Regions from separate parts of the Luteimonas sp. S4-F44 genome, predicted to be linked through region 2. Evidence: riboswitches for the same ligand, from Rfam matches in the RefSeq annotation. Region 2 holds a riboswitch; each other region holds the start of a gene.
What was found. A riboswitch is a leader RNA that binds a small molecule or an ion and turns the genes downstream of it on or off. The one in region 2 is predicted to bind cobalamin.
Positions count from the first base shown of each region.

Region 1: another riboswitch for cobalamin. It lies ahead of MNO14_RS15760 (ribonucleoside-diphosphate reductase subunit alpha); the one in region 2 lies ahead of btuB (TonB-dependent vitamin B12 receptor).
Region 3: another riboswitch for cobalamin. It lies ahead of metE (5-methyltetrahydropteroyltriglutamate--homocysteine S-methyltransferase); the one in region 2 lies ahead of btuB (TonB-dependent vitamin B12 receptor).

Region 1 covers NZ_CP093340.1:3,491,761-3,501,495, forward strand. The annotation lists gene MNO14_RS15750 (M14 family zinc carboxypeptidase) at 1-1,692, shown strand, start outside; gene MNO14_RS15755 (LysR substrate-binding domain-containing protein) at 1,828-2,844, shown strand; cobalamin riboswitch at 2,982-3,186, shown strand; gene MNO14_RS15760 (ribonucleoside-diphosphate reductase subunit alpha) at 3,311-5,794, shown strand; gene MNO14_RS15765 (ribonucleotide-diphosphate reductase subunit beta) at 6,023-7,072, shown strand; gene MNO14_RS15770 (flavodoxin) at 7,189-7,671, shown strand; gene MNO14_RS15775 (thioredoxin family protein) at 7,643-7,984, shown strand; gene MNO14_RS15780 (acyl-CoA thioesterase) at 8,025-8,426, shown strand; partial or broken gene MNO14_RS15785 (thioredoxin-like domain-containing protein) at 8,445-8,960, opposite strand; gene MNO14_RS15790 (TonB-dependent receptor) at 8,971-9,735, opposite strand, start outside.
Region 2 covers NZ_CP093340.1:1,620,652-1,630,386, forward strand. The annotation lists gene btuB (TonB-dependent vitamin B12 receptor) at 345-2,216, opposite strand; cobalamin riboswitch at 2,349-2,568, opposite strand; gene MNO14_RS07345 (TfoX/Sxy family protein) at 2,589-2,945, opposite strand; gene MNO14_RS07350 (GAF domain-containing protein) at 2,942-3,424, opposite strand; gene bioD (dethiobiotin synthase) at 3,497-4,198, shown strand; gene MNO14_RS07360 (efflux RND transporter permease subunit) at 4,248-7,427, opposite strand; gene MNO14_RS07365 (efflux RND transporter periplasmic adaptor subunit) at 7,491-8,633, opposite strand; gene MNO14_RS07370 (TetR/AcrR family transcriptional regulator) at 8,690-9,463, opposite strand; gene MNO14_RS07375 (efflux RND transporter periplasmic adaptor subunit) at 9,644-9,735, shown strand, end outside.
Region 3 covers NZ_CP093340.1:188,121-197,855, forward strand. The annotation lists gene MNO14_RS00860 (transaldolase) at 1-827, shown strand, start outside; gene MNO14_RS00865 (phosphatase PAP2 family protein) at 829-1,668, shown strand; gene MNO14_RS00870 (oxidoreductase-like domain-containing protein) at 1,700-1,885, shown strand; gene MNO14_RS00875 (hypothetical protein) at 1,929-2,345, shown strand; gene MNO14_RS00880 (LysR substrate-binding domain-containing protein) at 2,393-3,322, opposite strand; gene MNO14_RS00885 (NAD(P)H-dependent oxidoreductase) at 3,435-4,145, shown strand; cobalamin riboswitch at 4,164-4,396, shown strand; gene metE (5-methyltetrahydropteroyltriglutamate--homocysteine S-methyltransferase) at 4,606-6,924, shown strand; gene MNO14_RS00895 (FecR domain-containing protein) at 6,958-7,275, opposite strand; gene MNO14_RS00900 (short-chain fatty acyl-CoA regulator family protein) at 7,687-9,042, opposite strand; gene MNO14_RS00905 (CoA-acylating methylmalonate-semialdehyde dehydrogenase) at 9,165-9,735, shown strand, end outside.

The DNA.
Region 1 (9,735 bases), 1.8 Mb from region 2:
CTCGATGCGCTCGGCTCGCTGTACTACACGAAGGAGAACTTCGACAACTTCTCGCCGGTCTACGGCTCGACCTATCCCGACTTCCACGGCGGGGTCGGCGTCACTGTCGAGCAGGGCAGTTCGCGCGGCCTGGTGCAGGACACCGCCGGCGGCCCGCTGGAATTCCGCTTCACGATTCGCAACCAGGTCGCGACCGGGCTGGCGACGGTGCGCGGCGCGGTCGCCGAGAAGCCTGGATTGCTGGCGCTGCAGAAAGACTTCTTCCGCTCGGCGCTCAGCCAGGGCCGGCGCCACGACGCGGCCGCGTTCGTATTCGGCGACGCGCACGACCCGTCGCTGACCCGGCGCCTGCTCGACCTGCTGCTGCTCCACCGCATCGAGGTCCATGCGCTGGCGCGCGAGACGACGATCGACGGCACCACGTTCTCGCCCGGAAGCGCCTACGTCGTGCCGTCGGCGCAGCCGCAGTTCCGGCTGGTGCATTCGATCTTCGAGACCACGCCCGAGGTGAAGGAGAGCGTCTACGGCAGCACCTCGTACGCGATCGCGCACGCCTATGGCATCGCATTCGCACGCGCGCGCCGCGCACCGGCATTGGGCGAGCGGGTGCAGGCGTTGCCGCCGGCCGAGGCCGGCATCGTCGGTGGCCAGGCGCGCTACGCCTACGCGATCGACTGGCGCGACCAGGCCGCACCGCGCGTGCTCGCCGCGCTGCTGGCACAGGACATCCGCGTGCGCAGCGCATTCCAGCCGTTCACCGCGCGCACCGCGGACGGCGAAATCGCGTTCTCCTACGGCACGCTGGTGGTGCCGGTCGCCGGCCAGACGCTGGCGGCCGAGGCGCTGCATGCGGCGGTCGATGCCGCCACGCGCGAGGCCGGGGTGCGCGCGCATGCGTTGTCGACCGGGCAGAGCGTGGCCGGCATCGACCTGGGCAGCGACAGCGTGCGTCCGCTGCGCAAGCCCAGGGTCGCGCTGGTCATGGGCCAGGGCGTCAACGCGACCGAGATCGGCTCGACCTGGTTCGCGCTGAGCGAGCAGTTGCGCTGGCCGGCGACCCGGCTCGACCCGACCCAGCTCGCGCGCGCGCCGCTGGGCAACTACACCAGCCTCGTGCTGGCCGGCGGCAACTACGAGGACTGGAGCGAGGCGACGGTCGAGGCGCTGCGCGGCTGGGTCCGTGCCGGCGGTTCGCTGGTGACCTTCGGCAGCGCCTCGCAGTGGGCGATCGATCACAAGCTCGCCGACGGCCTGGGCCAGGCCCCGGCCCGCGACGAGGACGACACCGCGCGCGCGGACTTCGGCGACCGCCGCGACCTGCTGGCCGAGGACCGCATCTCCGGCAACCTGGTCTCGGCCGATGCCGACATCAGCCATCCGCTGGCCTTCGGCGTGCCGCGCCGCGCGCTCTTCGTCAACAAGGAGAGCGCGGTGGTCCTGCCACCGGCGCGCGACCGCTTCTCCACGGTCGTGCGCATCGACGACGCGCCGTTGGTCAACGGCTATGTCTCGGTGCGCAACCGCGCCCGGCTCGGCGGCGCGCCGTGGGCGGTCGTCGCCGCGACCGGGCGCGGGAACGTCGTGCTGTTCGCCGACGACCCGGCGCACCGCAAGTACTGGCACGGCACCGAACGGCTGTTGCTCAACGCGTTGCTGCTGTCCGACCAGTTGGTGCCGGCCGGGCGTCGCTAGCCGCCGACGATGGCCGCGACCTGGCTGCGTCGCCGGATCGCGGCACACAGTGTTGTCGCCCGCGGGACATGCCGGTCGCGTCCGTGGGCGACCATGCGCTGCCACGACATTCCCGCCGTCGGCACGGGCCTGGCCATGACCCTCACCCAACTGCGCAGCTTCGTCGCCATCGTCGAATGCGGCCACAACATCACCCTGGCCGCCCGCCGCCTGCACGCGACGCAGTCGGGCCTGTCCAAACAGCTCGCGCAATTGGAGAACTCGCTCGGCTTCCTGCTGTTCACCCGCCGCCAGCGCGCGCTCGCCGCGCTGACCGACGAGGGCCGGCAGGTGCTCGCGCACGCCCGCCGCCTGCTGGCCGAGGCCGGCAACATCCAGGCGCTGGCCGACAACCTGCGCCGCGAGGCGCAGGGCCTGCTGCGCATCGCCACCACCCACACCCAGGCCCGCCACGCGCTGCCGCCGGCGCTGCAGGCGCTCAAAAACGACTGGCCCGAGGTCGCGGTGCACGTGGTGCCTGGGGGCGATGCCGAGTCGCTGCGGCTGCTGGCCGAACACCATGCCGACCTGGCGATCCTCAGCGGCACCGGCGCCCCACCGCCGGGCCTGGTGGCGATTCCGCTGTACCGGTGGGGCCGGCGGGTGCTGGTGCCGGCCGGCCACCCGCTGACGGCATTGCCGCGCCCGATCGGCCTGCGCGACCTGGCCGGCGTGCCGCTGGTGAGCTACGAATCGAGCCGGCAGCCCGCCTCGTCGCTGCAACGCGCGTTCGCCGCTGCCGACCTGCGCGCCGACCTCGCGGTGACCGCGCGCGACGGCGCGCTGATCCGGACCTACGTCCACGCCGGCCTGGGGGTCGGGATCGTCGACGAGATGGGCGCCGACCTCGACGACGGCCTGGTCGCGCCGCCGGTCGAGGACGGCCTGCTGCCCGAATGCATCACCTGGGTGCTGCTGCGCCGCGACCGGGTCCTGCGCGACTTCGGCTTCGCGTTGGTCCAGGCGCTGGCGCCGCATTACGCTGCGGTCGATCTGCGCCGACTGCTCGACCACGACCAGCCGCTGCCGATTCCGGCCCCCGACTGGCGCCGCTGGTCGCGTGCGACCGCCGCTGTCCAGCGCGCGCGGACGGCGGTCGCCGTAGCTGAATAGGCGTCTGGCGGGGTTGCCTGGCGCAGCCGGATCTGCATCGCCCCGCACCCGGCGGCCGCCCGAGGCCGCACGATTCCCGGCCTGACGCGGCTCCGGGTGCCCGCCCCACATTTAGCGTTGACGCTGCCCGACCACCCCACTATCTTGGGCCCGTCGGTTCCGCAGCCACAACGTCTGTGGATGAAAAACGGGACACCGGTGACGCCCCACGCCAGTCCGGTGCTGCCCCGCAGCGGTAATTGGGAACGTCCCACCCGCCACCGGAGCGATTCGGTACGCGGCGGGACGAAGGCGCCGCCTTCGCCCATGAGTCCGTACCCTGCCGACAGCCGCGCGAAAGCACGACGCGCGGTTTGCGGCTGTGGACGCTCCGTACAGGGGCGGGTCGTCCGCAGCCACCGGACCCGACGCGGGCGGGCCGGGGCGTGCGCGAATGCACTGGACACCAAAAGAAGAGAGAGGACGCATGACCAGCCACGACACCATCTCGACCGCCCCTTCGACGCCCGCAGACGCGCCCCCGACCCCGATCGCCTCCCCCACCCCTGTGGCGCCGTCCGCCGTCGACGCCGACGACGTGGTGCCGCCGCCCCCGAGCGCTGCCATGCATACCGCAACTGCTGAAACCCCTGACGTCGACACCGACGTCTCCACCTGGATCACCAAGGAAGCCGGCAACCGCCGGATCCCGTACGACCGCGCGCGCCTGGAGCGCAGCATCGACCGCGTCCACGGCGAGTTCCCGCAACTCGATATCGTCGACTACAAGCGCAGCGTGTTCGGTTTCGTCGAACGCAAGGACGCGGTCAACGCCGACGACCTGGTTGACCACCTGATCCGCGAGGCCGAGGCCCGCGTCGACGTCACCGCACCGGAGTGGGAGTTCTTCGCCGCTCGCCTGTACCTCCACCGCCTGTACAAGCGCGCCAGCCGCAACCGCTTCTACGACGCCGAGCAGAAGTACGGCTCCTATGTCGGCCTGCAGGAGTCGCTGGCCGACCGCAATATCTATTCCAACGACATCCTGCGCGCCTACTCCAAGGAGGAACTGCAGGAAGCCGGACGCATGATCGAGCCCGAGCGCGACAAGCTGTTCGCCTACAACGGCCTGTATCTGCTGGCCACGCGCTATCTGGCCACCGACACCTCGCGCGCCGTGTTCGAACTGCCGCAGGAGCGCTGGCTCACCATCGCGCTGTATCTGATGCAGAACGAGACCCGCGGCGGCCGCGAGCGCCGCATGCAGCTCGTCGGCGAGGCCTACTGGGCGCTGTCGAATCTGTACATGACCGTGGCGACGCCGACGCTGCAGAACGCCGGCAAGGTCGGCGGCCAGCTGTCGTCGTGCTTCATCGACACCGTCGACGACTCGCTGCAGGGCATCTATGACTCCAACACCGACATCGCCCGCGTCTCCAAGGGCGGCGGCGGCGTCGGTGCGTACCTGGGCTATGTGCGCTCGTCGGGCTCGGCCATCCGCGGCGTGCCCAATTCTTCGGGCGGCGTGGTGCCGTGGATCAAGCAGCTCAACAACACCGCCGTGTCGGTCGACCAGCTGGGCCAGCGCAAGGGCGCGGTCGCGGTGTACCTGGACGTGTGGCACCGCGACATCGAGGCGTTCCTGGATCTGCGCCTGAACAACGGCGATCAGCGCCTGCGCGCCCATGACGTGTTCACCTCGGTGTGCATCCCCGACGTGTTCATGGAGGCGGTCGAGCGCCGCGGCGACTGGTACCTGTTCGATCCGCACGAGGTCCATCGCGTCAAGGGCTGGTACCTGCAGGACTTCTTCGACGAAAAGAAGGGCGAGGGCACGTTCCGTAAGAAGTACGAGGAAGTCGTCCGTGACGAGCGCATCTCGCGCAAGACCGTCAAGGCGATCGAGATCTTCAAGCGGATCATGGTGTCGCAGCTCGAGACCGGCAACCCGTTCATGTTCTACCGCGATGAAGTGAACCGGAAGAACCCGAACAAGCACGTCGGCCGTGTCTATTCGTCGAACCTGTGCACCGAGATCCTGCAGAACATGAGCCCGACGAAGATGATGCAGGAGATCATCTCCGGCAATCAGATCGTTACCACCAAGCAGGCCGGCGACTTCGTCGTGTGCAACCTGTCGTCGGTGAACCTGGGTCGGGCGATCGTGCCGCAGGAAGGCCAGGGCGACTTGATCACCGACGTGCTCGAGCGGCTGATCCCGATCCAGGTGCGGATGCTCGACAACGTCATCGACCTCAACCAGCTGCCCGTCCCGCAGGCCACGATCACCAACCAGAAGTACCGCGCGATCGGCCTGGGCACGTTCGGCTGGCATCACCTGCTGGCGCAGAAGGGCATCCACTGGAACACGCCCGAGGCCGAGGACTTCAGCGACACGCTGTATGAGCGCATCAACTTCCTGACCGTACAGGCGAGCATGGAACTGGCCAAGGAAAAGGGCGCCTACTCGGTGTTCGCCGGCAGCGACTGGCACACTGGTGCCTACTTCCGCGACCGCGACTACAACTCGCCCGCGTGGCTGGAACTGGCCGCCAAGGTCGGCGTCAACGGCATGCGCAACGGTTGGCTGATGGCGGTCGCGCCGAACATGTCGACCGCGCAGATCGCGGGCTCCACCGCGTCGATCGACCCGATCTACTCGGCGTTCTACTACGAGGAGAAGAAGGATTACCGGCGTCCGGTTGCCGCCCCCGGCCTGTCGCTCGAGACCTGGCCGTTCTACGAGAAGGGCGCCTACAAGGTCGACCAGTTCGCGTCCGTGCGCCAGAACGCGCGTCGCCAGCGCCACGTCGACCAGGCGATCAGCTTCAACCTGTACGTGCCCAGCACCATCCGCGCCAGCACCCTGCTCGAGCTGCACATGACCGCCTGGCGCGAAGGCATCAAGACCACGTACTACGTGCGCTCCAACGACATCGACATCGCCGAATGCGAGTGGTGCAGTAGCTAAAGGGAACGCGATAGCGCATTCGCGCTGTCGCTCCCCACGGTTCGCCTCGCGAACCGCGGGCCCCGTTTCATTGGCTTCCACACCTCCGCGCCTTCGGCGCGCCTCCTGACTTAAACCGGGGTCAGAGTGCATTTATCCACTGACCCCGGTTCGAGAGTGCAACGAAAAAATGCACTCTGACCCCGGTTCTGCTGATCGCACGCGACACGAAACACGAGAAACGCAATCATGGCCACGACTTCTACGCCGCTCGATCGCATCAAGATCCTCGAGCCACGCCATCCCAACCGCTCGACCGGCATCATCAACGGGCGCACGTCCGGCATCCTCAACTGGAACGACATCCCGTACCCGTCGTTCTATCGCGCCTACAAGGAGCTCTCGACCAACTTCTGGATTCCAGACGAGGTCGACATGAAGAGCGACGCCAAACAGTACGGTGAGCTCTCGGCGCGCGAGAAGAACGCCTACGATTCGATCATCGGCCTGCTGGCCACGCTCGACTCGCCGCAGACGCGCTTCATCTACAACGTCGCCGAGTACATCACCGACCCGGCCGCGCACGCCAACGCCGCGATCATCGGCCAGCAGGAAGTGATCCACAACGAGAGCTACAGCTACGTCCTGGCCTCGATCACCGACCTGTCGAACCAGAACCGCGTCTTCGAAATCGCGCGCACGCATCCCACGATCCAGAAGCGCAACGCGCCGATCATGGAGTCGTACGACGACTTCATGCGCGAGAAGACCGCCGAGACGCTGCTGCGCTCGCTGATCCAGTCCTCGATCCTCGAAGGCATCAACTTCTATTCGGGCTTCGCGTACTTCTACAACCTGGTCCGCCAGAACCGGATGACCGGCACCGGCAAGATCATCAGCTTCATCAACCGAGACGAACTGGCCCATACCAAGTTCATCAGCGAGGTGATCCGCGCCATCGTCGGCGAGAACCCGGAGCTGCAGACCAACGAGCTCACCGACTACGTGCACAAGGCCTTCGCCCACGCGATCGACCTGGAAGTGCAGTGGACAGGCGAAGTGCTCGACGGCATCGACGGCATCGACGTCGACGAGATGATCCGCTACGTGAAGTACCGCGCCAACAAGATGTCCGGCATGCTCGGCATCGAGAAGCTCTACACCGAGACCACCGACAACGTCATGCCGTGGATCAAGGCCTACGCCGACAACTTCACCGAAACCAAGACCGACTTCTTCGAGATGCGCAACGCGTCGTACAAGAAGACGAATTCGGACAACGGCTTCGACGATCTTTGAGGCATCGCAAAACCGGGGTCAGAGTCGATGTTCGTCCGGCGGCCTCGCCGCCACCTGACGATCCGATGATCGGAAATCGACTCTGACCCCGGTTTCTGGAACATCGAGTCTGACCCGTGCGCATCCTCCTCGCCTACTGTTCGCTCAGCGGCAACACCCGCGACGTCGCACGGATGGTGCGGGCGCGCTGTGAGGCGCTGGGGCACGAGGTGACCTGGATTGAGACCGACATCCAGACCCTCGCGTCTGTCTGCCCCGATGGCGCCGCGCACGATCTGTATGTGCTCGGCGCCTGGACCGACAACGCCGGCCGTACGCCCAGCGAGATGAAGCGTTTCATCGCCGACCTGGTCGACGCGGTCGGCAAGCCCGAACGCGTCGCGGTGTTCGGCACCGGCGAGACGCAGTGGGGCGCGGAGTACTACTGCGGCGCGGTGCATCGCATCGCGACGTTCTTCGGCACCGACTACCCGACGCTGGAGATCGAACAGATGCCGCACGGCGAACGCGACGCGCTGAAGATCGAACGCTGGACCGATACCATAGTCGCCCGTACCGAGACCCCGTCCCATGCAGACCCTGCACGCCTCCACGCCTGACGACTACGCTGCCGCCCTGGCCGCGCATCCGCGCCTGCTCGTGGACTACTACAAGGACGACTGCCCGGGCTGCAAGATGCTCGACATGTCGCTGGCCAAGTTCGCCGCGACCGACGCTGCGAACGGCCTGGTCCTGCTGAAAGTGAAGCTGGAGATCGTCGGCGAGGACTTCTTCCGCGGCCTGGGCCTGCGGCAGACGCCGACGCTGGCGCTGTTTCGCGACGGCGAGGAAGCCGCGCGTCTGGCCGGGTTCCAGAGCCCGCCGCAGATCATCCAGGCTGTCGCACGCCATCTCGCGCCGATCGACGCCTGAGTCACCGGGCGTCGCGCCCTCTCCCCCGCACGAGTTCCGCATGCCCCCCATTCCCGATGCACCAGCCACCGAAGCCCGGATGCTGGAGATCGTCTTCCCCGATCACACCAACCACCTGGGCACGCTATTCGGCGGCCAGGCGTTGGCGTGGATGGACAAGGCCGCGTTCATCGCCGCCTCGCGCTATGCGCGGCTGACCGTGGTCACCGCGCGTTCGGAGCAGGTGGATTTCAAGCTGCCGATCCGCCAAGGGCAGCTGGTGGAGACGATCGCGCGCGTGGTCGAGGTCGGGCGCACCTCGATGCAGGTGGAGGTCGAGGTGATCGCCGAGGACCTGATCAGCGGCGAGCGCGAGCTGTGCACGCGCGGGCGCTTTGTGATGATCGCGCTCGACTCGCGCGGCCGGCCGGCGCAGGTCCGCGCCTTGCCCAAGGACGCCTGAGGCTGCGAAATGCGCGGCCCAGGCCTGCAGCACTGGCTGCAAGCCGAGGTAGCGCCGCCCGTCCCAGCCGCTGGCGAGCACGCGTCCCTCGCGGTCGACCAGCACCAGATTCGGCGGCGCGATCCCGCCCAGCGCGCGCACCGGGTCGAGCATGCGCAACCGCCGCGGTTCGATCGCCGGCCACGGCATCGCCCGCAGGCGCATCGTGCGACGCATCTGCGCTGCCGATTCGTCGAGGCTGGCGTAGACCACCTCGGTGTCGGCGCCGGCCGCGCGCAGCGCGTCGCGCACCTCGCGCAGCGTCGGCGAGAACGCGTGGCACGGCGCGCACCAGTCGGCGCCGAAGTACAGCGCGACGATTTCCGGCGGCCGGTCCCAGCGATACGCCGGCAGGTCCACGCCGTCGGGACGCACGAGCGCGGCGTCGATCGCCGCGCGCAGCGCGGGATCGGCACGGCTGGCATCGTCGCCCGATGCCGGCGCCGACAGCGGCGCGATGAGCGACAGCAACGCGGCGAGCGCCGACACCCGCACAGCGCGCCACTCAGAAGTTGAAGCGGGCGCTCGCATACGCCGACCGCGCGAAGCGGGGTCCGTAGACGTAGTCGCTGTCGCGGCCGGCACCGGTCTCCAGGTCTCGCTGCCGCTGGTCGAGCAAGTTGCGCAGCCCCAGCGCCAGGTCCCAGTGACGCGCGCCCCGTCCCAGGTGCCAGGTCGTACCGACGTCGACGACCCAGAAGTCGCGCGTGCGTACCAGCGCGGCGGCGTTGTGGTGCAAGGCCTGCATCCGTCCGGTGTACTTCACGCCGACGAAGGCGTCGATCAGCGGCGATGGCGACCACACCAGTTGCGCCTGCCCGCCCCAGCGCGGCGACTTGAGCGCCTCGCGCGTCGCCAACACGGTGCTGCCGCCCGCGTCGCGGTCGTCGAACACCACCTGCGCGTCGTCGTAGCGATTGCGGTACCACGCCACCCCCGCGCTCAGGCTCAGGTCGTCCGAGGCCTGCCAGCCCAGGTTGCTCTCGAAGCCGGCGACCCGCGAGCCGCTGGCGTTGCTGCGCAGCTGGTACAGGCCGTCGGCGTCCTCGCGGATCTCGCCGAGCACGAAGGTGTCGCGCAGCCGCGTTGCCGAGACCGTCGCGTCCCAGCTCAAACGCCCGTTGGCCGCGACCGGCCGCCAGTCGATGCCCAGCATCGCGGTCGTCGCGCGTTCCTCGTCGAGGCCTTCGGCATTGCGGATACGGACCGGCTCGGCGCCGAGCGTGTCGACGTGCAGGTCCTCACTGAACACTTCCGGCGCGCGAAAACC
Region 2 (9,735 bases):
GAGTGTAACGAAACGAGCGCATTTATCGTCAAGACGACCAAAGTCTCAGATCATTGGTCACACCAATACATCGCGAGTCGATGTTCGCAGTGGACGCGCGGGGCGAGCGTACGGTCGGTGACGCCCTCGAAACCGCGCCGCCGCCCGTCGAGACGCGTTTGCATAGTCGAGCTGGCAGGGGGGCGCGACCAGCCGTGTGCTCATGCCGCTCGACGCGCCTACGACGAAGACGTCGCATTGCCTGTCCGTGCCGAGGTGTTGACGCCCGATGGTCTCGCCGATGCCGGGCGATGCGGCCAAGTCGCGGTCGGTGCAGGGGCATCCTGACCGCGACCGGCGCCGCGTCAGCGTGCGGACGGTTGCCAGCGCAGGGCCAGCCCGTACTCGCGCCCGGGCTGGCGATACCACGCCACCGTCTCGTAGTCCTTGTCGAGCAGGTTGGTCGCCCTTGCTTCGAGCGTCCAGGCCGGTGCGAACGCCCACGCCGCGCGCAGGTCGAGCGTGCCGTAGCCGCCGACGCGGAGCGTGTTGGCGGGATTGTCGTAGCGGCTGCCGGCGCCGCGCAGCGTGGTGCCGATGCGGAAGTCGCCGACGCTGCGGTCGATGTCGAGCCGGCCACTGTTGCGCGCGCGTCGGGCGAGCAGGTTGTCGCGGTAGGCGCCTTCGCTGCGGTCGCGCGGGTCGACGTGGCTCAACTCGGTCGACAGGTCCCAGCCGGCGAGGGTGGTCGCGAACGTCAGCTCGGCGCCACGGATGCGGGCTTCGTCGATGTTGCTGCCGCGACCGACATAGTCCGGCGGCAGATAGACGAACACGATCAGGTCGTCGATGCGGCTTTCGAAGACGTCGAACGACCAGCGCCACTGGGTCGCCTGCTGCGCGATCCCGAGGTTCATGCTCTTGGCGCGTTCCGGCTTCAGGTCCGGGCTCTCGGAGCCGGGGTAGTACAGGTCGTTGAAGGTCGGGGCCTTGAAGCCGGTGCCGGCGCTGGCGGTGACGCGGAAGCCGTGGGCCAGGTCCATGCCCCAGCCCAGGCTGCCGGTGCCGTGACCGCCGAACTGTTCGTTGTCGTCGTGGCGCAGGCTCGCCTGCAGGCGATGCGCACCGAAGCGACCGCGGTACTCGACGAACGTCGCGTAGTTGTCGCGCGCGGTCACCGCGTAGCGGGTGTCGCTGTCGACCTCGTCAGCCTGCCAGTCGAAGCCCAGGCTCAGGCTCTGGGTTGGCGCCAGACCGAAGTCGGCCTGCACCGAGGCGGTGTCGCGGCGGGTGTCGATGCGGCCAACATCGCTGCGCGTGCCAGTGTCGGCATCGCGGAAGTAGGTGCTCGACTTGTCGTAGGCGCGGCCGGCCTGCGCGGTTAGGCGCACGACGTCGGAAGGCGCATAGACCAGCGTCCCGCCCGCCACTTGCTGCACGGTGTCGGCCTCGTTGCCACCGAAGAGGCTGCCGTCGTACTGGTTGAACGCGTCGGCATGCAGCGCATGGCCTTCCAGGCGCAGCGCGTCGGTCAACTGCACACCGGCGCGCAGGTTCAGCGAACGGTTGCGGTAGCCGTCGCGGTCGGGCTCGTCGACGAAGCAGCCCTGGAACAGCGCCGCCGAGCCGCGGCAGGCATCGATGCCGTCGGTGCGCTGGAACGCCGCATCGACGCCGAACCAGCCCCGCCCGCTGCGGCCGCCGATGCCGGCGCTGGCTTCGCGCAGGCCGTGGCTGCCGGCACCGATCCGCGCGTGCGGCGAGATCGCACCCTCGTGGCGGCGGGTGAAGATCTGGATGACGCCGCCGATCGCCTCCGAGCCGTAGAGGCTCGAACGCGGGCCGCGCACGATTTCCACGCGCTCGATCTGGTCGACCGGCAGGTCCTGGATTGCTGGCATGCCGGCGGTCGCGCTGCCGATGCGCACGCCATCAACGAGCACCAACACATGGTCGGATTCAGCGCCGCGCAGGAAGATCGAGGTCAGCTTGCCCGGGCCGCCGCTGTTGCCGATCTGGATGCCGGCGCGGCCGCGCAGCAGTTCCGGCAGGTCGCGCGCCTGACTGCGTTCGATCTCGTCGCGGTCGATGATCTGCGCCGGCACGAGGCTGTCGGCCAGCGCGGTCTGGGTCCGGTTGGCGGTGACGAGCACGGCATCGAGTTCGCCGGGGGCGGCGAGCGCTGACGGAGCGAGCAGGGCAGTGGCGATCGCCATGGTCAGGGTGCGGAACGGCATTGCGGTCTCCTTACGCGCGCGCATCAAACGCGCGTCGGGCGGGCTGGCGAAGATCGCGGGAACGGGCGCGCACGGACCGCCGTCCAGGCGCAGGAAACGCCCGGAACGTCGTCGCAATGCCCGCCGCATCGCAATCAAGTGGAACTTCGAGGCCGGTCTCCGGACTTGCGCGTGGGCGTTCTGAGCCCAAGCGTCGCGCCTTCCCGTGCGCAGGGCACAGTGGCGAGAAGCGACGCTTGCACACGCTTACCGTTGCGGGGGCAGTGCCGGAATGGGGTCGCCTCGCAGCGCCCGTCACCGGCTTCCCGTTTCAACCCGGACAGGCCGGGTCACCGCGAAGCAGGCGCGATTGTACGCCAGCGCTTCGCCGGTTCAGCGCTCGGTAGTGTCCGGCATCGCGTCGTCGCGATCGCCCGCGTCGTGCAGGATCGTGGTGACTGGGCCGGCCGCGGTCCGTGCGCGCGTGTCGGGCAATTGCGCGGTCGCCGCCTCGGCGGCCTCGGCCAGTTGCAGGCGACGCGCCTCGGGCACGTCCTGCCAGTGGCAATCCAGCAGCGCGCCCTCGATCGAGTACAGCAGGTTGAGGCTGGGCCGAAAGCCCGCCCGGCGCACGCGCACGAAGGCCTCGACCGCGCCCGCCGCCTCGAGATCCTCGCGCGTCCGCAGCCCCACCTGCCGCAGCCACGCCGCCGACCTTGGGCCCAGGTTGCGCAGCTTCGGCGCGCTCAACGTGCGTGCTCGACGTAGAGCTGCGCGAGCGCTTCGAGCCCGGCCTGATCGTCGGCGTCGAACCGGGCCGGCAGTGGACTGTCGAGATCGAAGACGCCGATCAGGCGGTCGCCGGCGACCAGCGGCACGACAACTTCGGATCGCGACGCGGCATCGCAGGCGATGTGACCGGGAAACGCATGCACGTCGTCGATGCGCTGGGTCTGCCGGGTGCGCGCCGCGGCGCCGCACACGCCTTTGTCGAGCGGAATACGCACACAGGCCGGCAGGCCCTGGAACGGCCCGACGACCAGTTCGGTGCCGTCATAGAAATAGAAACCGACCCAGTTGAGGTGCGGCAGCGCGTGATAGACCAGCGCCGAAAGGTTCGCGGCGTTGGCGATGGGGTCGGATTCGCCGTGCAGCAGGGCGCGGGCCTGCGCCGCGAGCGCGGCATACTGGTCGGCCTTGCTGCCGCTCAGAGGTGTGGAAGTGAACATGTCGCGCAGTGTAGCAGCGGGGTCGCGCCCGCCCCGCCGCGTCGTCGCAGGCGTCTCGACCGGCGTGCCGGCATGAGCGCGCGCACGTGTCTGGTCACCGGGACCGATACCGGCATCGGCAAGACCCACGCCAGCGTGGCGTTGCTGCAGGCCTTGCGCGCCGACGGCCGCCGCGCGGTCGGCATGAAGCCGGTCGCCAGCGGCTGCGATTGGCAGGACGGCGGCTGGCGCAACGAGGATGCGCTGGCGCTGCAGGCCGCCAGCCGGCCCCGGCCGGCGTACGCCGACGTCAACCCGGTGGCACTGCCCGAAGCGACCGCGCCGACCCTGGCCGCGCGCGCGGCCGGCGTGGTCGTCGAGGCCGGCCTGCTGCACGCGGCGCACGCGCGGCTGGCCGCCACGGCCGACGTGGTGCTGGTCGAGGGCGCCGGCGGCTGGGCCGCGCCGCTGGCCGAGGACATCGAGCATGCGGACCTGGCGCAGTGGCTGGGCGGCGCGGTGGTGCTGGTGGTCGGGCTCCGGCTCGGCTGCCTGAGCCATGCCCGGCTGACCGCACGCGCAATCGCGGCCGACGGCTGCCGGCTCGTGGGCTGGGTCGGCAACCGGATCGATCCGGAGTTCTCGCGCGCCGACGACTATCTCGGCCTGCTCGCCGACGCATTGCCTGCGCCGTGCCTGGGGGTATTGCCGTTCGTCGGCGACGGGGGCGGCCCCGAGACCGGCGCCCTGGTGCTCGATCCGGCCTGGATCGACGCGCTGCCGCGTCGATCATGATCAAAGGGTGGGTGGCACCCGCGGCACGAGCCGCGGATGCCAGGTGGACTCAATGCCCCTGCGGCACCGGTGTTGCTGCATCGCCGTCGCGCCCATCGGCGTCGGTGGCGGCGGCCGCGTCGCGGTCATGGCTGTGGTCGCGCGCCAGCAGCAGGTAGAACGCCGGCAGCACGAACAGCGTGAACGCGGTGCCGATCGACATGCCGGCAGCGATCACCAGCCCCATCGAGAAGCGCGCCGCCGCGCCCGGACCGCTGGCGATCAGCAAGGGCACCATCGCAAACACCAGCGCGGCAGTCGTCATCAGCACCGGCCGCAGGCGGATCGCGGCGGCCTGCTCGATCGCCTCGGTCTTGATCAGCCCCTCGTTGATCTGCAGCTTGTTGGCGAACTCCACGATCAGGATGCCGTGCTTGGAGATCACGCCCACGAGGGTGACCAGACCCACCTGCGTGTAGATGTTGATCGACATGCCGGGGAAGGCCTCGATGCCGGCGAACTGCAGGATGCCCGACACCAGGGCCAGCGCATTGAGCACCAGCAGCGCGCCGCTGATCGCCATCGGCACGGTGATCAGCATGATCAGCGCGTCGCGGAAACTCTCGAACTGCGCGGCCAGCACCAGGAAGATGATCACCAACGCGAATGCCAGCGTGATCAGCATCGTCGTGCCTTCCTGCTTGAACTGCCGCGACTCGCCGGCATAGTCCACGCTGTAGCCCTGCGGCAGCACGTCGGCAGCAATCTCGTCGAGCACCCGCAGCGCCTCGCCCTTGGTCACGCCCGGCCGCGGCGCGAAGGTGATGCCCACTGCATTGAGCTGCTGGAAGCGCTTGAGCGACTGCGGCTGCGCACTTTCCTTGAATGAGACCACCGTCGAGAGCGGGATCAGTTCGCCGCTGCGGGTCCGGGTGTAGTAGTTGCCGAGCTGTTCGGCGTTGAGCCGGTCGGCGCGCTGCACCTGCGGGATCACGCGGTAGGAACGGTTCTGCATCGCGAAGCGGTTGACGTAGCCGCCGGCGAGCAGGGCGCTCATGTCGGCCGCCAGCGTGCGCATGTCGATGCCCAGCAGCGCCGCTTTATCGCGGTCGATCTGCACTTCCACACGCGGCTTGTCAATCTTCAGGTCCTTGTCCAGGAAAATGAAGCGTCGGCTCTGCTGCGCACGCGCGACGACTTCGTCGGCGATCTCCGACAGCTGCGCCAGCGAGCCGATGCCGCCGATCAGGAACTCGCCGCCGCCGTCGCCGCCGGCCGAGGGCAGGGACGGCGGTACCAGCGCGAAGATGTTCAGGCCGGTGATCTCGGCGAGCTTGGGCTGCAGGTCCTGCTGCAGCACCTGGTTGGTGGAGCGGTCGCGCTGGCTCCAGGGTTTCATCACGAAACCGCCCATCGCGCTGTTGCTGCCGCCCATGCCGCCGAAGCCGCCGTTGAACAGGAAGAAGTCGTTGATCTCCGGGATCTGCTTCACCACGTCGGACATTTCTTCGGTGTAGCGCTCGACGTAGTCCAGCGTGCTCGCGGCATCCGCGCTGCCGATCGCGAACACGAAGCCCTCATCCTCCATCGGCGCGGGTTCCTTGGGCGCGCCGATGTACAGGAATGCGCACGACACCAACACCACCGCGCCGAAAGCCAGGATCACGCCGCGAGTCTGCAGCGCACCGTGCAGGCGCCGCTGGTAACCGTGCTGGAGTTTGTCGAAGCGCTGATCGAGCCATTGCTCCAACCGGCTTTTGCTCGCCTCGCCGTGCGCCTTGAGGATCTTGGCGCACATCATCGGCGTGAGTGTCAGTGCGATCACACCCGACAGCAGCACCGAGCCGGCCAGCGTGAAGGCGAACTCGGTGAACAACACGCCGGTCAGCCCACCCTGGAAGCCGATCGGCAGATACACCGCCACCAGCGTCGTGGTCATCGCCACGACCGGCCACGCCAACTCGCGCGCGCCACGGATCGAGGCGTCGAACGGCGTCATGCCTTCCTCGATATGGCGGTGGATGTTCTCCAGCACAATGATCGCATCGTCGACCACGATGCCGATCGCCAGCACCATCGCCAGCAGTGTCAGCAGGTTGATCGTGAAGCCCATCAACAGCATCAGGAATAGCGCGCCGACCAGCGACAGCGGCACAGTGATCGCCGGGATGAGAACGCTGCGCAGCGAGCCCAGAAACAGATAGATGACCACGATTACGATGATCACCGCCTCGACGATCGTGCGGATGACCTCGTTGATGCCGTCCTGAATCGACTCGGTGCTGTCGTAGGGAATTGTCGCCTCGATGCCTTCGGGCAGCTGCGGCACGATTTCGTTGTCCCAGGCCCGGCGCACGTCGGCGATCACGTCCAGCGCATTGGCATCGGGGGAAACATAGATGCCCATGAACGTCGCCGAGGCGCCGTTGATGCGCACCGACGAGCCGTAGTTCTCCGAGCCGAGCGCGACATCGGCGATGTCACCCAGACGTACGATCGCGCCGTCGGCCTCGCGCACCACCAGCGCCTGGAATTCCTCGGGTGTGCGCAGATCGGTGCGCGCGGTGAGATCGACCGCCACCATCTGGCCCTTGGTCGAGCCCAGCGCCGAGAGCACGTTGTTGGCCTGCAGCGCGGCGTGCACGTCGCTGGCGGTGACGCCCAGCGCGGTCATGCGGTCGGGCTTGAGCCAGATGCGCATCGCGAATGCGCCCGGCCCCATGATCTCGGCGCGCTGCACGCCCGGGATCGTCGCGATCTTCGGCTCGACCGCGCGCGTGAGGTAGTCGGTGATCTGGTTGTCGTTGAGCGTGGCGCTGGCGAACGAGACGTACATCGCCGCGACCTGCTGGCCCTGCTGCAGGTCGATCACCGGGTCCTCGGACTCGGCCGGCAACTCGCTGCGCAGCTTGTTGACCTTCGCCGCGATCTGGGTGAGTGCTTCGTTGGGGTCGTAGTCCAGGCGGATGTAGGCCTGGATCACGCTCACGCCGGCCGAACTTGTGGAGGTAAGGTAGTCGATGCCTTCGGCGCTGGCGACCTCGCGCTCAAGTGGCGTGGTGATGAAGCCCTGGATCAGGTCGGCGTCGGCGCCGAAGTAGGTCGTGCTGATGTTGACGACCGCGTTCTGCAACTCCGGATACTGGCGCACGTTGAGCTCGGAGAACGCGCGCAGGCCGAACAGCAGGATGAACAGGCTGACGACCATCGCCAGCACCGGTTTGCGGATGAAGATGTCGGTGAATGTCATCTCGGTCTCCCCCGCGCATCGCGGCGCGGGCTAGGGAGCGGGCGGGCCGGAGCCCGCGCGGCGTCAGCGGTTCTCGGGCGTCGGTGCTTCGTCGGCGGACGGCTGGACGCGGTTATTGATCGTCACCACGGCATCGTTGCGCAGCTTCAGCAGGCCGCTGGTGGCCACGCGCTCGCCGGGCTTGAGCCCCTCGGTCACCGCGATCATGTCGCCGCGCGTGGGGCCGGTGGTCACGAAACGCTGGCTCACTGTCAGCGTCGGTCCCTGGTCGCCGTCCTTGGGCGCGTCCGCGTTCGCGTCGCCGCGCTGCTCCGAGACTACGTAGACCGCGTTGCCATAGGGATTGAAGCTGACCGCTGTCTGCGGGATCACGACCACCTTCTGCGCACCGCCGACCGCCAGACCGACGCGCGCGAATGCGCCCGGACGCAGCTGGCCGTCCGGATTGGTCAGCGTCGCCTGCACCTGGAAGTTGCGCGTGTTCGGGTCGACCGCTGGTTCGATTGCGGTGATCGTGCCTTCGAAGCGCCTGTCCGGCAGCGCATCGACCCGCGCCTCGACGGTCGCGCCCTCCTGGATGCGCGTGAGCTGCTGCTCGGGCAGCGCGAAGTTCAGGAAGATCGGATCGAGCTGCTGCAAGCTGACGATCGCAGCCCCCGGTGCCAGATACTGGCCCAGGTTGACCTTGCGGATGCCCAGCACGCCGTCGAACGGGGCGCGGATGGTCTTCTGCGCGATCAGTGCCCGCTGCGCATCGACCTGGGCCTGCGCGGTCGCCGCCTCGGTGGCGCGTTGCTCGACTTCCGCCTGCGACACCAGTTGATCGTTGCCGAGCTGGCGCCAGCGGTCGCGCTGCACCGCGGCCAGTTTGGCCGCCGCCTCGCTCGAGCGCAGTACCGCCAGTTCGTTGTCGGTGTTGAGTTCGACCAGCACCGTGCCGGCCTTGACCGGCTGACCGGGCTCGAACGATAACCGGCGAACGACGCCGCCGGCCTCGGTGGTGACATCGGTGCCGTTGACCGCGACCAGGGTGCCGACCGCTTCCAGCGGCGTTGTCCAGGCCTGCTCGACGGCATCGAACGTGGTGATCGCGACCGGCGGCTGCGGCATGTCATCGAAGAACGCGTTGACCGCGCGTCCCGACAGGAACTTGGCGAGGAACACGCCACCGAACACCAGCACGGTGATCAGCAGCACGACGAACATGCGGAGGCGGGGACGCGGGGCGCGTCGGGGCTCGGTCCTAGACATGGGGCGTTCCGTCAGGCGTAGAAAGGAGGGCAGGGCAGCGCCGGTGCGATGCTGGACCAGTCGGTATCGAAGACCTCGCGGCTGACCCGGTCGATCAGCGCGTCGAGCGCGACGTCGTCGCCGGCGTCGACCAGCGGTTGCCAGCCGTAGCCGTTGAACAGGTACTGCAGGTGCCGGATCAGCAGTCGATAGGGATGGCCGATCACGGCCGGGTCCACCAGGTCGCGCTGCTGGACCAGTGCCTGCAAGCCGACCGACATCATCCAGGGCCCCATCGTCAGCGCCGGGATCGGCAGCGTGGACGTCGGCAGTTCGCCGTTCGCGCGGGCCTCAGCAGCGATGCCGTCGATCAGCTCGCCCAGGGGCGCGAAGGCCTCCAGCGCCCGACGCCGGCTCTCGGCCGACGCCGCGCCCCAGACCATATCGGTCCAGACGAATTGCGCCAGGCGGAAATGCTCCGGCTGCTCGCGCATGATCAGCAGGTCGGCCAGGACCACCGCCAGCATCCGCTCGCGGGTGGGGCCTTGCCAGTGCGCGGCGCGCTCGAACAGTTCCACCCGGCTCACGCAGTTGCGCGTGGCCAGCGCCACCAGCAGATCTTCCTTGCTGGCGAAATGCCGGTACAGCGTGCCGATCGCATAGCCGCATTCCTCGGCCACACGCGCCATCTGCAACGACATCAGCCCATCGCGCTGGATCTGCGCCTGGGCGACATCGAGCAGCGCGACCTCGCGCTCGGCAATCTCGCGCTGACGTCGGGCGACGGTGGGGCTGATGGCGGACATCGGGATCTGAACAGCGGCGGCGTCACATTGTGAATCAGATTCATTACATGAGCAAGGTTCACGTCGCGCCGATGTGTCATCGACCGGTGAATGACTTTCTGCACAGTGTGAACCGATGCTGGAATTAGCTATACTGGTCGGTATAGTAAATCCCGTTCGACTCCTCCCCCAGGGCTTCCCATGCGCCGAATCCTGTCCATTGCCGTGCTCGCCGCGGCGCTCTCCGCCTGTGGCAATCAACAGGAGCAGGCCGCTCCGCCGCCCCCCGAGGT
Region 3 (9,735 bases), 1.4 Mb from region 2:
TGCCGATCTATGCCGAGCTGATCGAGCGTGAGCTCGAGCGCGCACGAAGGATCGACGGCGATCCCGACGCGTTGGTCCGGCAGGTCGTCGACCGGCTGACGATCGGCGTCGGCCGCAAGCTCGCCGGCCTGGTGCCGGGCCGGGTGTCGACCGAGGTCGATGCCGACCTGTCGCACGACACCGAGGCCACGCTCGCCAAAGCGCGCCAGTTCATCGACATGTACGAGGATGCCGGCGTCGGCCGCGAGCGCGTGCTGATCAAGATCGCCGCGACCTGGGAAGGCATCCGCGCCGCGCAGCAGCTGCAGCGCGAGGACATCGACTGCAACCTCACGCTGATCTTCAACCGCAGCCAGGCGATCGCCTGCGCCGAGGCCGGCGTGTTCCTGATCTCGCCGTTCGTCGGCCGCATCCTCGACTGGCATGTCGCGCGCGGCGAGGTGCCGGCGACGATCGACGACGATCCGGGCGTGCGCTTCGTGCGCGACGTCTACACCGAGTTCAAGCGTCGCGGCTCGCCCACCGTGGTGATGGGCGCTTCGTTCCGCTCGACCGCGCAGATCGAGGCGCTGGCCGGCTGCGACCGGCTGACGATCTCGCCCGACCTGCTCGAAGCGCTGGATGCCGAGCACGGCCCGCTGGCGCGCGCGCTGACGCCGGGCAAGGGCGATGGCCGGATCGACCCGCCGGTCGACGCCGAGCGCTTCGCGCGCGACCTCAAGGCCGATGCGATGGCCGATGAAAAGCTGCGCGACGGCATCGCCGCGTTCGCCAAGGATCTCGCCGCGCTGCGCCAGACGATCGCCCAGCGGCTGCAGGCCGGCTGAGATGCGTATCCGGCGCGCCGTGGGCGTGCTGGTGGCGCTGCTGGTCGCCGGTTGCGCCGGCGGCCCGCGGTCCACCGCAGCCGCGCCGGTCGTCGTGCCCGAGCACCGCCCGGGCGTCAGTGTCGGTTACCTCGATGCGCCCGGCTTCGACAGCCGCGCGTTGCTGCCCGCGCCGCCCGCGCCGGATTCGGCCGCGCGGGCCCTCGACGAGGCCATCGCCACCCGCGCACTGGCGCTGCGCGAGACCCCGCGCTGGCAGCAGGCGGCGATCGATGCCGACCTCGACTTCCCGCAGGCGGTCGACCTCTACGCCTGCGCGCTCGGCGTGCCGATCGACACGACCCACACCCCGCACCTGGTGCGGCTGCTGCGGCGCAGCCTCGCCGACGCCGCGATCGACGGCCGCGCCGCCAAGCTGCACTGGCAGCGCCGTCGGCCGTTCCTGGCCAATGGCGCGCCGATCTGCACGCCGGACGATGCCGCGCACCTGCGCGACAGCGGCTCGTATCCGTCGGGCCACACCGCGATCGGTTGGACCTGGGCGCTGGCGCTGACCGCCATCGCGCCCGACCGCGCCGATCCGCTGCTGCAGCGCGGGCGCAGCTTCGGCGAGAGCCGACTGGTCTGCAATGTGCACTGGTACAGCGACATCGTGCAGGGCCAGGTGGTGGGCGCGGCGACGTTCGCGCGGCTGCAGGCCGAACCGGCGTTCCTGGCCGACCTGGCGGCGGCGCGCACCGAAGTCGCCGCCCAGCGCGCACGCGGTGCGCAGCCCGAGGGCTGCGACGCGCAGACCGCCGCGCTGCGCCTGTCGCCGTTGCCGGCCGCCGACGACCGCTGAGCCCGGCTTACTGCGCGACAATGGCCGCGCGATGACCACGACGCCTGCCCCCGATCCCGATCCCGATCCGCGGCCCGAGCCGCCCGAAGCCCCGCTGCCCAGCGACTGCTGCGACAGCGGCTGCCCGATCTGCGTCTACGATCTGTACGCCGACGCGATGGCCGACTACCGCGCCCGGCTGGCCGCGTGGCGCGCGCGGCATCCGGGGGCTGACTGACGTCGGTCTTTGCCGGGATTGGCTTGAAAGGGGGAGACGCTGGATGACCAAGCGCTGGGTCGGCGTGGGCGCGCCGCGCGTGGCGCTCGCCGTGCCGTTGTTCGATGACCGCGCCAGGACGGTGGCGAACCTGGTCGATCTCATCGCCCACGAAGGCTTCCACATGGCGGGATTCTTCTCGGGAGATGGGTTGACCGCTGGCGATGAGCGCAAGGCGTATTACGCAGGCCTGTGCGCACAATTGGCCGTGCGGGGCGAGATCCATATGAATTCGCTCCCGGGTGCAGTCATTGAAGGGGTGGACGATTCGATGGTCACGGCGTCTTCGGGGGCTGCCTATCGGGTGAGGCGGGAGTTCGCGAAATTCTTTGAAGACGACAAGCGCATCGTGCAGTCCGAGGCCGGCGCCGCGGTGATCAAGCGCTGCGAGGCGGTGCTCGGTCTTACGTGGAACAGCTGACGTCACCGATCCCAGTCAGAGCGGCCGACTGACTCATGCGGCTGCGCTTACGCAACCACGTCGAAGCGCGCGGCGTGACGGGCCAGGAACGCGTCGGCTTCGGCGCGCAGCCAGGTACCGACGGCGGCGACGGCCGGCGTGTGTGCGGTACCGGGTGCGGCCAGCAGCCGGAAGTCGTGGCCGTCGAGTGCAGGGCCGAACGGGATCTGCAGCACGCCGTCTTCCAGCGCGTCGGCGACCAGGGCGACGCTCGCCAGTGCGATGCCCTGACCGGCGATCGCGGCCTGGATCGCATGCGCTTCGTCCGAGAACCCGAGTTCGCCGCCGTGCGTATCCGGCAGGCCGGCGGCGCGGCACCAGCGCGGCCAGTCGGGGGTGTGGGCGTCCTGTAATCGCCAGGCGTAACGCAGCCGCGGCACGGTTGCCAGCGCGCGTGTGCCGGCCAGCGCCAGGCTGGGGGCGCAGACCGGAATGAACCGTCCGGGCAGCAGCGGCCAGGCCTCGACCTGTGGACCCGGTACGGGGCCGTAGCGGATCGCCAGGTCCGCGCCGCCGGCGGCCAACCGGACCGGGTCGTCGGCCGCGTGCAGGTGCAGGTCGATCTCGGGCGCCGCGGCGGCGAGCGCGGGCAGGCGCGGCAGCAGCCAGCGTGCGGCGAAGCCTCGGGTCGTGCTCAGCGTTACGGCGGGCCGGCGCGTCTGCCGTTGCAGGTCGGCGACGGCGGCGGCGATGCCGTCGAAGCCGCCACGCACGCTCGGGTACAGGCGTTGCCCGGCTTCGGTCAGCCGCACCTGACGCACCTGTCGTGCGAACAGCCGCAGGCCCAGCCAGTCTTCGAGCTGGCGGATGCGATGACTGACGGCCGTGGGCGTCAGCGACAACTCCTCGGCCGCGGCCTTGAAGCTCTGTCGCCGCGCGGCGGCCTCGAACGCGCGCAGCGCGCTCAGCGGGGGCAGACGGGCGGGACGCGTGTGCATGAGCGCAATTCATCCATTGGACGAGAAAACATCGTTTGTCGGGGTTCCGGTTGGCGCCAATCATGCCGGTGTGCCTCGGCGCGCATTCTCTCCCATGTTCGACAGGTGAATCATGCTCAGCTTACTCCATCTCGATGGCAGTGCCCGTCCCGGTTGCTCGGGCGAGGTCCCGCACGGCTCCCACACCCGCCGGCTCGGCGCCCGCTTCGTCGCGCGCTGGCGGCAGCGCCGCCCTGGCGATCGCATCGTCTATCGCGATCTCGGCCTGACGCCGCCGACGCATGTCGACGGTCACTGGATCCATGCCGCGTTCACGCCGCCGGCGCAACGCGCGCCGTGGATGATCGAGCGACTGGCGCAGAGCGATGCGCTGATCGACGAACTGCTCGACAGCCCGCTCGTGGTGATGGGGGTGCCGATGTACAACTTCGGCATGCCGGCGCCGGTCAAGGCCTGGATCGACAACATCGTGCGCGTGGGCCGCACCTTCGGTTTCGATCGCGCGCGCACCGGCGCGCCGTACTGGCCGATGCTCGCCGATCAGGGCCGCCGCGCCGTGCTGCTGGGCGCGCGCGGCGATCACGGCTATGACCCCGGCGGTCGCAACGCCGGCGACAACCTGGTCGAGCAGGGCGTCATGACGCCGTTGCGCTACATGGGCATCACCGCGTTCGACCGGGTCGCGGTGGAGTACGACGAGTTCGCCGATGCCCGGCTGGCGGCGTCGATCGCGTGCGCCGAGGCCGCGGTCGATGCGCTGGTCGATCGCCTGGCCGATGAGGCCGATGCGCGGGAGACGGCCGCCGAGGCGATGCCCGCTTGACCGCCCGTGCGGTCGGGGCTACCGTGTCGCCGCCAAGGTTCATCTCTTCATGCGAATGAAGCGATGATTAAAAGGGAAGCCGGTGCGCCGCGATGCGGCAATTCCGGCGCTGCCCCGCAGCGGTAATTGGAAACGACCCCCGTCAATGCACTGGCGCCCGTCCGGGCCGGGAAGCGACGGACAGTAGGCCCGCCACCTCGCAGGTGGCCCGTCCATGAGCCCGAAGACCTGCCTTGGCCGTCCGCGTCGACAGGTGCGGACGTACGACCTGGGGCCTCCGCGGGGAGGTGCACGGGCATCGCGCCGCGCATGTCGCGGCCGGTCCCGCACGTCCGCACGCAGGCCCCGGTTCGCCCGAGGGGGCGAAGGTCGGCCGTGTGGCAGGCGGGCGCGCGCAGGCGCGGCGCACACCATGCGGACCCTTCGTTCCTCAATCCCACGCATTGAGGACGCATCCACCATGACCGGCATCACCAATCTCGGATTTCCCCGCATCGGCCGCAAACGCGAGCTCAAGCGCGCTGTCGAACGTCATTGGCGCGGCGAGGCCGACGCCGCGCAGTTACAGGCAGTGGCGCGCGAACTGCGCCTGCGCCATTGGCGCCTGCAGCGCGAGGCTGGTGTCGCCACGCCGCCGAGCAACGACTTCTCGCTCTACGACCAGGTCCTTGATGCCGCGTTTGGCGTCGACGCCATCCCCGAGCGCTACCGCGCGCTGGCCGATGCCGATCCGCTGGCGGGTTACTTCGCACTGGCGCGGGGTCATCAGCAGGACGGCATCGACCTGCATGCGCTGGAGATGACCAAGTGGTTCGACACCAACTACCACTACCTGGTCCCCGAACTGCAGGCCGGCCAGCGCTTCGCACTGCGTGACGACAAGCCGGTGCGCGAATACCTGGAAGCCAAGGCCGAAGGCATCGAGACCCGGCCGGTGCTGCTCGGCCCGGTCACGCTGCTGTGGCTGTCGAAGACTGTTGACGGCAGCGATCGTTTCGCGCTGCTCGATGCGCTGCTGCCGGTGTACGCCGAGTTGCTGGCGCGGCTGCAGGCCGCCGGCGCGGCCTGGGTGCAGATCGACGAGCCGGCGCTGGTGCTCGACCTCGATCCGGCGGTGCGTGCGGCCTATAGCCGTGCCTACGCGGCGCTTGCCGAGGGCGCGCGGCCGAAGCTGCTGCTGACGACCTACTTCGGGCCGCTCGACGACAACCTGGCGCTGGCCGCGTCCTTGCCGGTCGACGGCCTGCATGTCGATCTGGTGCGCGGGCGCGAACAGCTCGACGCGGTACTCGGTGCGTTACCGGCCGGGCGCGTGCTGTCGCTGGGGCTGGTCGATGGCCGCAACATCTGGCGCACGCGGCTCGACGACGCACTGGTGCTGGCGCGCTATGCGATCAGTGCGCGCGGCGACGATCCGGTGTGGTTGGCGCCGTCGTGTTCCCTGCTGCATGTGCCGGTGGATCTGGCGGGCGAGACGTCGCTGGATGACGAGCTGCGCAGCTGGCTGGCCTTCGCCCGGCAGAAGCTCGACGAACTGCGCCTGCTGGCCGAGGCCCTGGCCGACCCCGATGCCGCCGAGCCGGCGCTGGCGCGGGCGCGCGACGCGATCGCCGCGCGCCGCGCCTCGCCGCGTGTGCGGCGGCCCGAGGTCGCGGCGCGGGTGGCCGCGCTCGACGCGTCCGCGGCGCGCCGCAGCGCGTCCTATGCCGCGCGCCGGGTTGCGCAGGACGCGTTGCGCCCGCTGCCGCTGTGGCCCACCACCACGATCGGTTCGTTCCCGCAGACGCTCGAGGTACGGGAGGCGCGCGCCGCGCACAAGTCCGGCAAGCTGAGCCAGGCCGACTACGATGCGTTCATCGCCGAGCAGATCGCGCACTGCGTGCGTGTGCAGGAGGAGCTCGACCTGGATGTGCTGGTCCACGGTGAGTTCGAGCGCAACGACATGGTCGAGTACTTCGGCGAGCAGCTCGACGGCTTCGCGTTCACCAAAAACGGCTGGGTGCAGAGTTATGGCTCGCGCTGCGTGAAGCCGCCGGTGATCTATGGCGATGTCGCGCGTCCGGCGCCGATGACCGTGCGCTGGTCGCAGTACGCGCAGTCGCTGACCTCGCGGCCGATGAAGGGCATGCTGACCGGCCCGGTGACGGTGCTGCAGTGGTCGTTCGTGCGCGACGACCAGTCGCGCGCCGACACCTGCCGGCAGATCGCGCTGGCGTTGCGTGACGAGGTGACCGACCTGGAGGCCGCCGGCATCGGCGTGATCCAGATCGACGAACCGGCGCTGCGCGAGGGGCTGCCGCTGCGCCGCGCCGACTGGGCGGGGTACCTGGATTGGGCAGTCGAAAGCTTCCGCATCAGCGCGTCGGGCGTGGCCGACACCACCCAGATCCACACCCACATGTGCTACTCGGAGTTCAACGACATCATCGAGGCGGTCGCGGCGATGGACGCCGACGTGATCTCGATCGAGACCTCGCGCTCGCGCATGGAACTGCTCGAGGCCTTCGTCCGGTTCCGCTATCCCAACGGCATCGGCCCAGGCGTCTACGACATCCATTCCCCGCGCGTGCCCGATGTCGAAGAGATGACCGCGTTGCTGCGCCGGGCGGCCGAGTCGATCCCGGTCGCCCAGTTGTGGGTCAATCCCGATTGCGGGCTCAAGACCCGCGGTTGGCCGGAAACGCGCGCGGCGCTGGCGGCGCTGGTGGCGGCCGCGCGTACGCTGCGTGCGCAAGCGCAGCGCAGCCAGGCCGAGCCGGTTGCGGCGGTGACCGCCTAGCCTGCGGGTCGAGGCCGGGTGCCGCGATCGTCGTCAGTGCTGGGCGACGGCGTGGCGCCCGGTCTGGCCGGGCGCGTGGCTGGCGTGGCGGTCCGGGTCGTGGCGCAGGCGCAGGCGGCCCGGCGTGCTGGCGTCGGCCACGATCGGGTAGGCCTCGCACAGCGCACCGACGAAGGCCAGCGGCGCATCGCTGCGGAACACGCCGGTCACCCGCAGTGCCTGCAGCGCCGCGTCCTCGATGACGATGCGCTCGTGGCTGTAGCGGTTGAACTCGGCCACGACCTCGGCCAGCGTCGCATCCTCGAACACCAGCCGGCCCGACAGCCAGGCCGGTGCGGCGGGCTTGCGCAAGCTGCCGATCTGAGGCGCGTCGAGGTCGCGGCTGAGCCGCGCGGTCGTGGTCTAGGAATATCGTGCGCTCGCGCGGCCGGCAGGCCTCGCGCAGCCGGGTGTCGGTGTTGAGGTGATGCGGGTCTTGTGTTCGAGCGTCATCTCGCGGCGCTCGCAGACGCCGGTGGCGCAGACGCACTCGGCCGGCGTCACGGCTTCCACAAACGCGAAAACCGCGACCACACCTTCTGGGCCGGCGTCACTTTCTGGCAGGCCAACCTCCTCGACGACTAATACCGGACAGCGTGCAAATCCTCATATGACGGCGAGCGACGCTCTAATGGCGTCGCTCGCCGTCGCAAAGGCGTTGTCACTGGCACGCCATCGCTAGGAGGCGAACATGCCCCGACGCCACCGGTCTGACCCCGGTGTTCAGAGGGGCGGGAGGCGGAGGGGCGGGAAGGCGCGTTGGACGCAGTCGGTGCGTTCGCAGACTTTGCAGCCCGGGCCGATCGGGGTGGCGGTGGCGGGGTCGTCGAGGTCGAGGCCGCGCGAGTAGGTCAGGCGGTCGGCGTGGCGCAGGTCGCAGCCCAGGCTCACGGCGAAGGTCTTGCGCTGGCGGCCGTAGCCGGTCGGGCCGCTCTCGACCTGTCGGGCCAGCCAGAAGTGGCGGCGGCCGTCGGGCATGCGTGCGACCTGGGTCAGGATGCGGCCGGGCTGGTTGAAGGCCTCGTAGACGATCCACAGCGGGCAGGCGCCGCCGACGTGGGAGAAGTGGAAGTCGGTTGCCGAGTGGCGTTTGGAGATGTTGCCGGCGCGGTCGACGCGCACGAAGAAGAACGGCAGGCCCGGCCGGCCGGGGCGGGCGAGCGTGCTCAGGCGATGGCAGACGGCCTCGAAACCGACACCGAAGCGATGGGCGAGGCGGTCGATGTCGTAGCGCTCGGCCTGGGCGGCGTCGAGGAAGGCGCCGTAGGGCATCACCAGCGCGCCGGCGTAGTAGTTCGACAGACCGATGCGCGCCTGCGCGGCGCGCTCGGTGTCGGCGAAGCCGGCCTGGGCGACCAGGGTGTCGATCAGCGCGCCGTGCTCGCGCAGCGCCAGTTCGGCGGCCATCTGGAAGGCCTGCTGCCCCGGCTGCAACCAGTCGGGCAGCCACAGCGTGCGGGTGTCCGGGTCGAAGCGGCGCTTGGCGTCCATCCGGTCATCCAGTGCCACGGCGATGCTGTGCGCGTCGCGCAGGCGCTGGCGCAGTCGCGGTGCGACCTGGCCGGCGACCAGCCCGTGCGCGCCAAAGGCGGCTTCGGCGATGTCATCGAGTTCGGCGACGTGGTTGCGGCGGCGGTTGAAGTAGTCGCGCACCGGGTCGCCGTCGGGCCCGGCGAGCTCCACCTCGCCGAGCTGCGCGGCGAGCACGTCGGCGCGTTCACGGATCGTGCGCTGGCGACGATGCAGGTCCAGCAGCAGGCGCGCGATGCCGGGCAGGTCGCCGGCCAGCGTCTCGAGCTCGTCGGGGGTCGCGGCCGACTCGCCTAGGTCGGCCAGCGCCTCGCGCAGCTCGCCGACCAGCGCGGCCGGGCCGGCGTCGTCGAACAGGGCCGGCTGCGGACCGAGCAGGACCTCGAGGCGCGCCTGCACCGCAGGGGTCAGCGGGCGCTGGTCGCGCTCGATCTGGTTGAGATAGCTCGGCGACAGGGCCAGCGCCTGGGCCAGCGCGGCCTGGGCCAGCCCGTGTTGCTGACGCAGTCGTCGTAGCCGGGCGCCGACGAAACGCTTGGGGCGGCTCATGGCGGATTCGCAATATTCGCAGGAATGTGCGCGATGTTCGCACGATACGCGGGCCTTCGCAGGCGCCTACCAGGCCGATTCTGCAAATAATGCGAATCCCGTCCCGCCCGCAGGCCTGCCCCATGTCGAATGCTCCGCACTCCGTCCCGCTGCTGATCGACGGCGAATTCGTCCAGTCCCAGACACGCGAATGGCGCGACGTGGTCAACCCGGCCACGCAGGCGGTGCTGGCACGCGTGCCGTTCGCGACCGCGGCCGAAGTCGACGCCGCCGTCGCCGCTGCGCAGAAGGCGTTCAAGACCTGGCGCAAGACCCCGATCGGCACGCGTGCGCGGATCTTTCTCAAGTACCAGCAGCTGATCCGCGAGCACATGAGCGAGCTGGCTGCGATCCTGACCAGCGAGCAGGGCAAGACCCTGCCCGACGCCGAGGGCGATGTGTTCCGCGGTCTGGAGGTGGTCGAGCACGCCGCGGCGATCGGCAATCTGCAGCTGGGCGAGCTGGCCAACAACGTCGCCAATGGCGTCGACACCTACACGCTGCTGCAGCCGCTGGGCGTGTGCGCCGGCATCACCCCGTTCAACTTCCCGGCGATGATCCCGCTGTGGATGTTCCCCATGGCGATCGCCACCGGCAACACCTTCGTGCTCAAGCCCTCCGAGCAGGACCCGCTGGTGACGATGCGCCTGGTCG